Regions from separate parts of the Bradyrhizobium sp. CCBAU 11434 genome, predicted to be linked through region 2. Evidence: riboswitches for the same ligand, from Rfam matches in the RefSeq annotation. Region 2 holds a riboswitch; the other holds the start of a gene.

What was found. A riboswitch is a leader RNA that binds a small molecule or an ion and turns the genes downstream of it on or off. The one in region 2 is predicted to bind cobalamin.
Region 1: it holds a riboswitch for cobalamin, as region 2 does, so the genes downstream of both, metE (5-methyltetrahydropteroyltriglutamate--homocysteine S-methyltransferase) here and XI06_RS08700 (TonB-dependent receptor) in region 2, are expected to answer to the same signal.

The regions. Positions count from the first base shown of each region.
Region 1 is NZ_LBJX01000094.1:35,504-39,631, reverse strand. It holds gene XI06_RS24890 (nodulate formation efficiency C protein) at 1-676, opposite strand, end outside; cobalamin riboswitch at 1,676-1,876, shown strand; gene metE (5-methyltetrahydropteroyltriglutamate--homocysteine S-methyltransferase) at 1,980-4,128, shown strand, end outside.
Region 2 is NZ_LBJX01000011.1:255,541-259,668, reverse strand. It holds gene XI06_RS08705 (PepSY domain-containing protein) at 1-409, opposite strand, end outside; gene XI06_RS08700 (TonB-dependent receptor) at 422-2,779, opposite strand; cobalamin riboswitch at 2,896-3,097, opposite strand; gene XI06_RS08695 (histidine phosphatase family protein) at 3,170-3,742, shown strand; gene cobT (nicotinate-nucleotide--dimethylbenzimidazole phosphoribosyltransferase) at 3,735-4,128, opposite strand, start outside.

The DNA of each region.
Region 1 (4,128 bases), on a different contig from region 2:
TCTCGAAAGTGATGACCCCGTTGTGTGTAAAAAACCGGGGCCCTGGGATATCACAGTTCACCAAAAGCAAAACGCGCCACAGATCACCCTTCTCGGTCGGCTTGTCCTTCTGCTTCGGCAAGTAGTCCACTCCAACAGGTTCAACGATTGTGCAGCGGCCCTGCCGCAGAAGATCGCCGAGTCGGCCTTGCGTGGTCGTCACAAAGTTGAAGTTGCTCGGATCATGCAGAAAGCGAAGATTTGCGTCCCTTTCACCCGCCTTGATTTCAGTGGCGATCAACGAGAGTGCTAGGGCGTGCCAGCCCAATTCGATCGGCTTTGCATAGGTCGACGCAAGTTGAAACGTGCCGTCGAGCGCGACCCTCCAGGTGATAACGTTCTGTTCGTCTAATGTATCATCCGGGTGCCTGGTCCACGAAACGAAAACATAGTCGTTTTCGTCAAGTTCAGCGACGCCCCACATTCGAGGGACGAATTGTGCCACCTTCGAGACGTTGGAGATAATTTGTTCTATTGTCGCACCGTCTTGCGCTCGCCACGTTGACTTGAATCTTTCGATATGGGGGCTCTCGATGGCGCGAACACTGTTGCTCGTCGCAGCCAGCCCGGCCAGGCAGATAAGGGGGCGACCGAGACAAAACCATAACGACGCGCGTCTTCTAGACACTGTTTTCATAACCGTTATCCAAGCGTCATTCCAAAGCAGGCAACCTTCAACCTGTTATGCGTGAGCGCAAGAAGTTAGCGGCGACGCGACGGGGAGACCGACCGTGTCCCGTGCGAGCAGGCGCTCCCCTCTATGTCACGCGCCGCTAACTTCGCTGCCGGCGACAGCCTCAAGTTGCTGTGCTGGATATGCCCAGCAGGAGGAAACTGGGCATGCCGAAGACTTGCATTCCTCGTGCCAGGTAATAGACGGCAATTCCCGCCGCTTTTTGTCCTCTTTGTCGGCTTTCCGACTTGCGCACGTCTCGATGTTTCCCTTCAGCGCTATCCAGCGCGGCTTATGCGTTCTCGTCGCGCAGCATTCGACGGCGCAGTGCGGCGCCTCGGTGCCAAGTTCCTGATGAGAATTAGAAGCACGTTTGCTGCCATAGAACCGTTTGGTTCGGTATCGTTGCCGGGATGTGGGCTTTCGATCTCTGGCATGCCTCTGGACACTTGCGGCCAAGAGCCCAGAGCGCGTTTGGCGCTTCTTTCGCGACATGCGGCGCTCGGGAAGTCGAGAGCGACCTTCGTCAGTGCACTTTGCTATAGAAGGCCAACGATGCGAAGCCGATCTTCACCGCCGAGCATTTGGAGTCTGGCTCGCACTGCAAATCACCGTGCCGGCTAGGTATGTTGCTGGCTTTGCCAGGTGACTTAGGCGTATTCAGCGCGGATCGAGCTGGTCGAGAGGGCGGTCGGATGGCGGACGCGCTCGAAAAACCGGTGGGAAGCCGAGACATCAAATGCGTTCTGCTCCAGGCAACAGTGCCGGCCGGCGCAAGGCGCATTTGTCCCTTCCGCCACCTGGCGTGCGGGCCGGGGCAGCTGCGATGGTCATTACAATATCGCTGACGGAGAGCCTTTCTCCATCGACTCTACGATCAAGATGCGCGGTCAATCGCGTAACGGATGTCGCAGCATCAGCTTGAGATAAGATCTGAGAGGTTGACGGAAGACTTGTCTTGCCGATACTCCGACTCGTCGAGGTTCTCCGGTTCCCACTTGATCCGGAGCTAAGAGGGAAGCCGGTGAAGATGCCGGCGCTGCCCCCGCAACTGTGAGCGGCGAGCCGCTGTCCAACGATGTCACTGAAGCCTGCGGCTTCGGGAAGGCCAGACAGCAGCGATGATCCGCGAGCCAGGAGACCTGCCTCGACAATGTATTAGTCCACGGGCGGGGTGTCCCGGTGGTGCGCCAAGCAACCGTCGCACCACGCGACGTCGCCTGCCAGCGTCCGCCATGGCCTTTGTCCCCAACATGGGGTTGACGCTATGTCTCTTCTCTCCCTTCCGGTTGCCACGCTCGGCACGCCACGCATCGGTCCAAGGCGCGAGCTCAAACGCGCTCTAGAAAGCTACTGGGCCGGAAAAAGCAGCGAACAGCAGTTGCTCGAGGACGCAGCGGGCCTGCGTGCCGCGAACTGGGCTCGTCAGAAATCTATCGGCGTCACGGTCATTCCATCGAACGATTTCTCGCTCTATGATCAGGTGCTCGACACAAGTGTCATGGTCGGCGCCATCCCGGAGATCTACGCCTCGAAAGCCGAATTCGTCTCGCTAAAGACGTACTTCGCCATGGCCCGTGGTTCACAATTCGACGACCAGGATGCGAGTTGCGCTCATCGATCGTGCGGATTTGGCGCACCCGCGCAGGAGATGACCAAGTGGTTCGACACCAACTACCACTACATGGTCCCCGAGTTTCACACGGGACAGACTTTCAGGCTATGCTCTCGCAAGCCGATTGAGGAGTATGAGGAAGCCAAGGGTCTCGGCTTTCAGACCCGCCCTGTCCTGATCGGGCCGGTTACATTCCTAAAGCTCGGCAAGAGTCCCGATCCTGCGTTCCAGCCACTCTCACTACTGGATGAACTGATACCGGTCTATATCGAGGTTCTGCAGGAATTGGCCAAACGTGGGGCAAAGTGGGTTCAGTTCGACGAGCCCTGCCTGGTTCTTGATCTGGACGAGGGGGCGCGAAAATCTTTGCGGCGTGCGTATGAGCGGCTGGCCAAGGAGGGGCCGGCCATCAAGATCATGGTTGCCAGCTATTTCGGCGACCTCGGCGACAATCTGGACACCGCCTTGAGCCTGCCAGTTGCCGGACTGCATCTCGATCTGGTTCGAGCGCCACAGTTGTTGGACCAGATCATCGCTGGCGGCCGAAGTGATCTCGTCATGTCGCTCGGTGTCGTCGACGGCCGGAATGTATGGCGGTCGAATTTGTCCTCGCTGCGCCAGCGGCTCGAGCCCGCGATTGCGAAGCTCGGCAAAGATCGTGTACAGATCGCCCCATCCTGCTCGCTGCTTCATGTGCCGGTCGATGTTGGACTCGAGACCGGGCTCGCTTCCGACGTCAAGAGCTGGCTTGCTTTTGCGGTCCAGAAGATGCGAGAGCTTGCTATCCTGGGGCGGGCACTCGCAGGCGACCAGAATGTCGCGCTAGCTCTTGCCGAGTCGGAATGTGCCGCGGCTGTCCGCCGGACTTCGCCGAAAATCCGTAATGCCAATGTCGCTGTCCGGATGAAAGCGATCGATCACGCCATGCGTCGGCGCGTGAGCCCATTTGCCCGTCGTGCCGAGATCCAAAACAATCGTTTCGGACTACCGCCTTTTCCTACCACGACGATCGGATCGTTTCCGCAGACCACAGAGGTCCGGAATGCGCGTGCGGCGCATGCGCGAGGCGCGATGAGTAACGAGCAATACGACCGGTTCCTCAAGGGGGAGACTGTGCGCGCCGTACGTTGGCAGGAGGACATCGGTCTTGACGTCCTCGTGCACGGCGAGTTCGAACGCAATGACATGGTGCAGTACTTCGGCGAGCAACTTGCCGGCTTCGCATTTACCAAGAACGGATGGGTGCAGTCCTACGGATCGCGCTGCGTCAGGCCACCGATCCTGTTTGGCGATGTAGTGCGGTCGAAGCCCATCACCGTAGACTGGTGGTGCTACGCGCAATCACTAACGAGGAGGCCGATGAAGGCGATCTTGACCGGACCGGTAACGATCTTGAACTGGTCCTTTGTTCGCGATGATATTCCCAGAAGCGAGGTCTGCCGCCAGATTGCGCTCGCGATCCGAGACGAAGTCCGCGATCTCGAGAATGCTGGTGCGACAATGATCCAGATCGACGAAGCCGCACTGCGCGAAGGAATGCCGTTGCGTCGATCGGAGTGGACGGCCTATCTCGACTGGGCTGTGGATTGCTTCCGCATCTGCTCATCGGGCGTCGCCGATGAAACGCAAATTCATACACATATGTGCTACTCGGAGTTCAACGACATCATCGTTGCGATCGCTGCAATGGACGCAGATGTCATCTCGATCGAGACGTCGCGCTCGAAAATGGAACTACTCGACGCCTTCAGGAACTACGAATATCCAAATCAGATCGGGCCGGGCGTGTACGACATCCACT
Region 2 (4,128 bases):
CCGCGCGCGCAACGATCGTGGCGCGTACGGCATCGAGCCCGCGTCGGCGGGCATGGTCTTGCGCAATGGCGAGCGCGGCATCGGGAGATTCCACCGAGGCGTCAGCACCGTCCGACGCATGGATCGCCCGTACGCGCGAGGATCCCGACACGACATAGACGGGCCCGTCGCCGCGCTGGATCAAGCGAACGCGCGTGGCGTCGGTGATTCCGCTCGCGGTCACGGCATCGGCAACACCCATGACGGTCGCTCCGCGCTCTGCCGGCGCGAGCCCAGCAAAGCGTTCCGCCTCCGTCAACGACGGAAACAGAACGAAATGCATCACCATGCCGCTCGCGAACCACATCGCGAACATCAGGCAGAACGCGATCCCAAGCCAGCGGTGCAAGAGGACAATCGCGGCCATCATGCGTTTATGGCCTCACCATTTGAACGCAGCGGAGATCTCGTAGGTCCGCGGTGCGCCCAAGAGGATCTGGTCGGGATAGAACGGGTCGCCCCAGATCGCGTAGTGCTTGTCGGTGAAGTTACGCACCCGGAAGGTCAGGCGGGCCTGGTCGACGGCATTGAAGACCGCCTTGGGAATATCGACGAAGGCGTAGAGGTCTCCCACCGTGTACGCATTCATCGTCACGGTGTTGGCGTCGCTGTTGGTGCGATCGCCAACATGACGACCGGTGATGCCGATCTCCACCGGCCATGGCGTGAGGAACCGCCAGGACGCGCCGGCATTGGCGACAATGCGCGGTACGTTCGGCGGCGTGTTGCCCGAGAACGAGCTGCCGACGAAATCATAGTCGGCATAGCGCGCATCGACATAGGCGATGTTGCTCCACAGACGCAAAGGCTCGATCGGGCGGATCGATCCGGCGAGCTCGACGCCCTTTGAGTCCTGCCGTCCCGCGATGTTGAGCGTCTGGCCGCCGGCTGCGGCATAGACATTTTTGCGCACGATATCGTAGGCCGAGAATGACCACTCCGCCCTGTTATCCCAGAGCACATGCTTGACGCCGGTCTCATAGGTGCGCGCGGTGGTGAGGTCGAGCGGTTGGGTCGGTCCCAGCAGGAAGATGTTGTTGGCCGAGATGTCGGCGCCGGTGGCGTACTGGCTGAAGAACGTCAGGCCCGGAACCGCTTCCCAGGTGTAGCCGATGCGCCCCGTGACGGGTGCCCACGATTTCGAGAACGGAAAGCCGGCGTTCTCCAGACCGACGACGTCGGTCGAGTTGCGATCGAGCCCGATATGCTCGACGCGCAGGCCGCCGATCAGCGCAAAAGTCCGTGTCAGCTTCAGCCGGTCCTCGAACGACAGGGCCTCGTTGTCGATACGCGCAGTCTGCTCTTTGGTCGTAAGCAGGCCGTATAAGCCGCGATCAGGATCGACGAGATCGACGGAATCGCCAGGAAAATTGGCCGCACCGGGCCGGACAAAATCGAGATAGCTCGACGAGAGCGTCGTGACGAGACGATTGTCGAGGCCAGCAATGTTCGAGTCCCAGGTCAGGTCGGTGATGTTGCCGACCAAGCGCTGGCTGTGCGCGACATAGAAACGGCTGCGATCCACTGTATTCGTCGTGGCGTTGAACGCCTCGACCTCATTGTTGAACCACGATCGCTCCGCGCCGTAAGCATAGGCCTGGCTCTCTAATGTCAGGTCGGGTGCCAGCTTCAGCTCGAAGCCGCCGCGCAGCCAGACTTCCTGTGCCACGTTGCGGTTGTCGAGCACGTTGTAATTGGTATTTAAGGTGCGATCATCGATCGTAACGGGGCCGAGATTGGTTCCGTTGAAGTTCGAGACATAAGTGCCCGAGACGATGCCTGCCGTCGCATGCGAGCTGCTAAAGGCCACGGGTACTAGCGGCGCGCCCCAATAGGCCTTGCCGCGGTCCTCGCGATACTCGATCGCGCCCCAGACCTTGAGGCTGTCGGAGATGCGGTAATTGAGCTGGCCCGAGACGTCGAACGTCTTGGTGTTGGTGTCGTCGGCAAAGCCGTTGAGCGAGGAACGGCTGACGTCGAAGCGATAGTCCAGCCCCTGCACATTGGTGCTGCCGCCCGAGCCGTAATGCGCGCGGAACGAGTTCAGCGAGTCGTACGAGAAATCAGCTTCGTTCCGGATCGGCCCCGTGTGCGGCTGCTTGGTGACGAAATTGATTGCGCCGCCGGCGGCACCCTCGCCCGATATCAGAGAGGCCGGGCCTTTGAGAATCTCCACGGCTTCAAGGTTGGCCGTGTCCATGATCCGCGAAGTCATGTTCTGCGGGCCGATCTTGATGCCGTTGTAGAGCGTGTTGATCTGGCTGTTGGTGAAGCCGCGCATCGAGAAGGCCGAGGGCTCGGCAGGATTGTCGCCGGCGGTGACGCCGACCGCGCCTTGCGCAACGTCGGAGACGGTGCGGTAGCCCTGCTCGCGCATGGTCTCGGCGGAGATCACCTCGACGGTCGCAGGCGTCTGCCGCACCGTCAGGCCGAGGCGCGAAGCGCTCTCGGCAACGGCGTTGCTATTGAGCGGCGTCGGCACCGCAGCGTTCGGCGCAACTGGCTTTGCCACCGCCGCTACGGCGACAGGCCTGCGCGCAGTCGCGCGGCGTCCGCTTGCCGCGTCCCGCGCCGGCGGTTTTGCCTGCTTGCGGGATTGCGGGGGCGACACCTCCACCGGTGGCAGAGATTGGCCGGCCTGCTGCGCGAGCGCAGCGGGCATATCGGCGGCGGCAAGAGATGTGAGAGCGGCGGACGCCAGCAGAAAGCGGCGCGGTCGTACGATACGGATGGAAGACACGGTCCTGGACCTCGGTGTGACGTCAGTGGCACGTCACCGCGAACCAAGGTCCCATCATCAGGCTATAAGCCCTCCGATGAAGCCGAATGTCTGTACTCCCCGACCGACATCTTCGCGTGTGACCACGGCTGACGGCAGGTCTCCTGGCTCGCGGGTCGTGACCGCTTCGTCGCCTTCCCGGGACCGAGGACCCAGTGGCTTGTGACGAAGGATTCACCGCTTACAGTTGCGGGGGCAGCTGCGGCGTTGGGGACAACGTCCCCGCACCGCATTCCCTTTTCATCCTCTTTCGGGGAAACCGTCGCGAGCATCTAGGATTACGGCAAAGACAGAGTCAATGTGCCGATGCGGCGATATTGCCGCAGCGGCCAATTTCCCCGGGAGATCTGCATGGAAGGCGAGACCTTCCTCTGGCTGATACGGCATGCCCCCGTCGACGGCATCGCAGGGACCATCCACGCCAATGACGCGCCCGCCGACCTCGGCGATCACGCGCAGCTGGAGGCGCTGCGTCTGTGCCTGCCGCGCGATGCGGCGAGCTATGCGAGCCCGGCCCGACGCACGGTCGAGACGGCGCGCGCGCTGGGGCTCGCGCCCGAGCTGGTGGCTGAATTCAGCGAGCAGGATTTTGGCGATTGGACCGGCCGGCGGCATGACGAGCTCGCTCGCAGCGGTGGCGAGGCCTATGCGCGGTTCTGGAGCGATCCAGCGCGCGGACGGCCGCACGGTGGCGAGAGTTTTGAGGACCAGGTCGCGCGCGTCCGGCTGGGTCTCGCGCGGATCGGCGCGGGTTCGGCAGCGCTGGTCGTGCATTCCGGCACCATCCGCGCCGCGCTCTGCATCGCGCTCGACCTGACGCCGCCAGCCGCCTTGCGCTTCGTGATCGATCCGCTGTCGCTGACCAGGATCGACCGGCTCGCGACCGGCTGGCGTGTCGTGTCGGTCAATCAGCGGGTCAGCTAGGCCTGTCCGGCACATTGGCCTGCGCGAACGTTGCCATGTCGTTGTGGAGCGCGCAGGCCGATCGCACCAGCGGCAACGCGATCGCGGCGCCCGAGCCCTCGCCAAGCCTGAGATCGAGGCTGATCAAGGGCTGCACGTTCAGTGCGCGCAGCACCAGCCGATGCCCCTGCTCCGCCGATTGATGCGACGGCAGCAGGAACGGCTGGCACGACGGGTTGAGCCGCACTGCTGCCAGTGCTGCGACCGAGACGATGAAACCGTCGATCAGCACGGGAATGCGCGCCTGCGCGGCCGCGATGATCGCGCCGGAAATGGCCGCGATCTCGAGGCCGCCGACGGCACACAGGATCTTTTCGGGCGAGGTGCCCGCCACGCCATGACGCGCG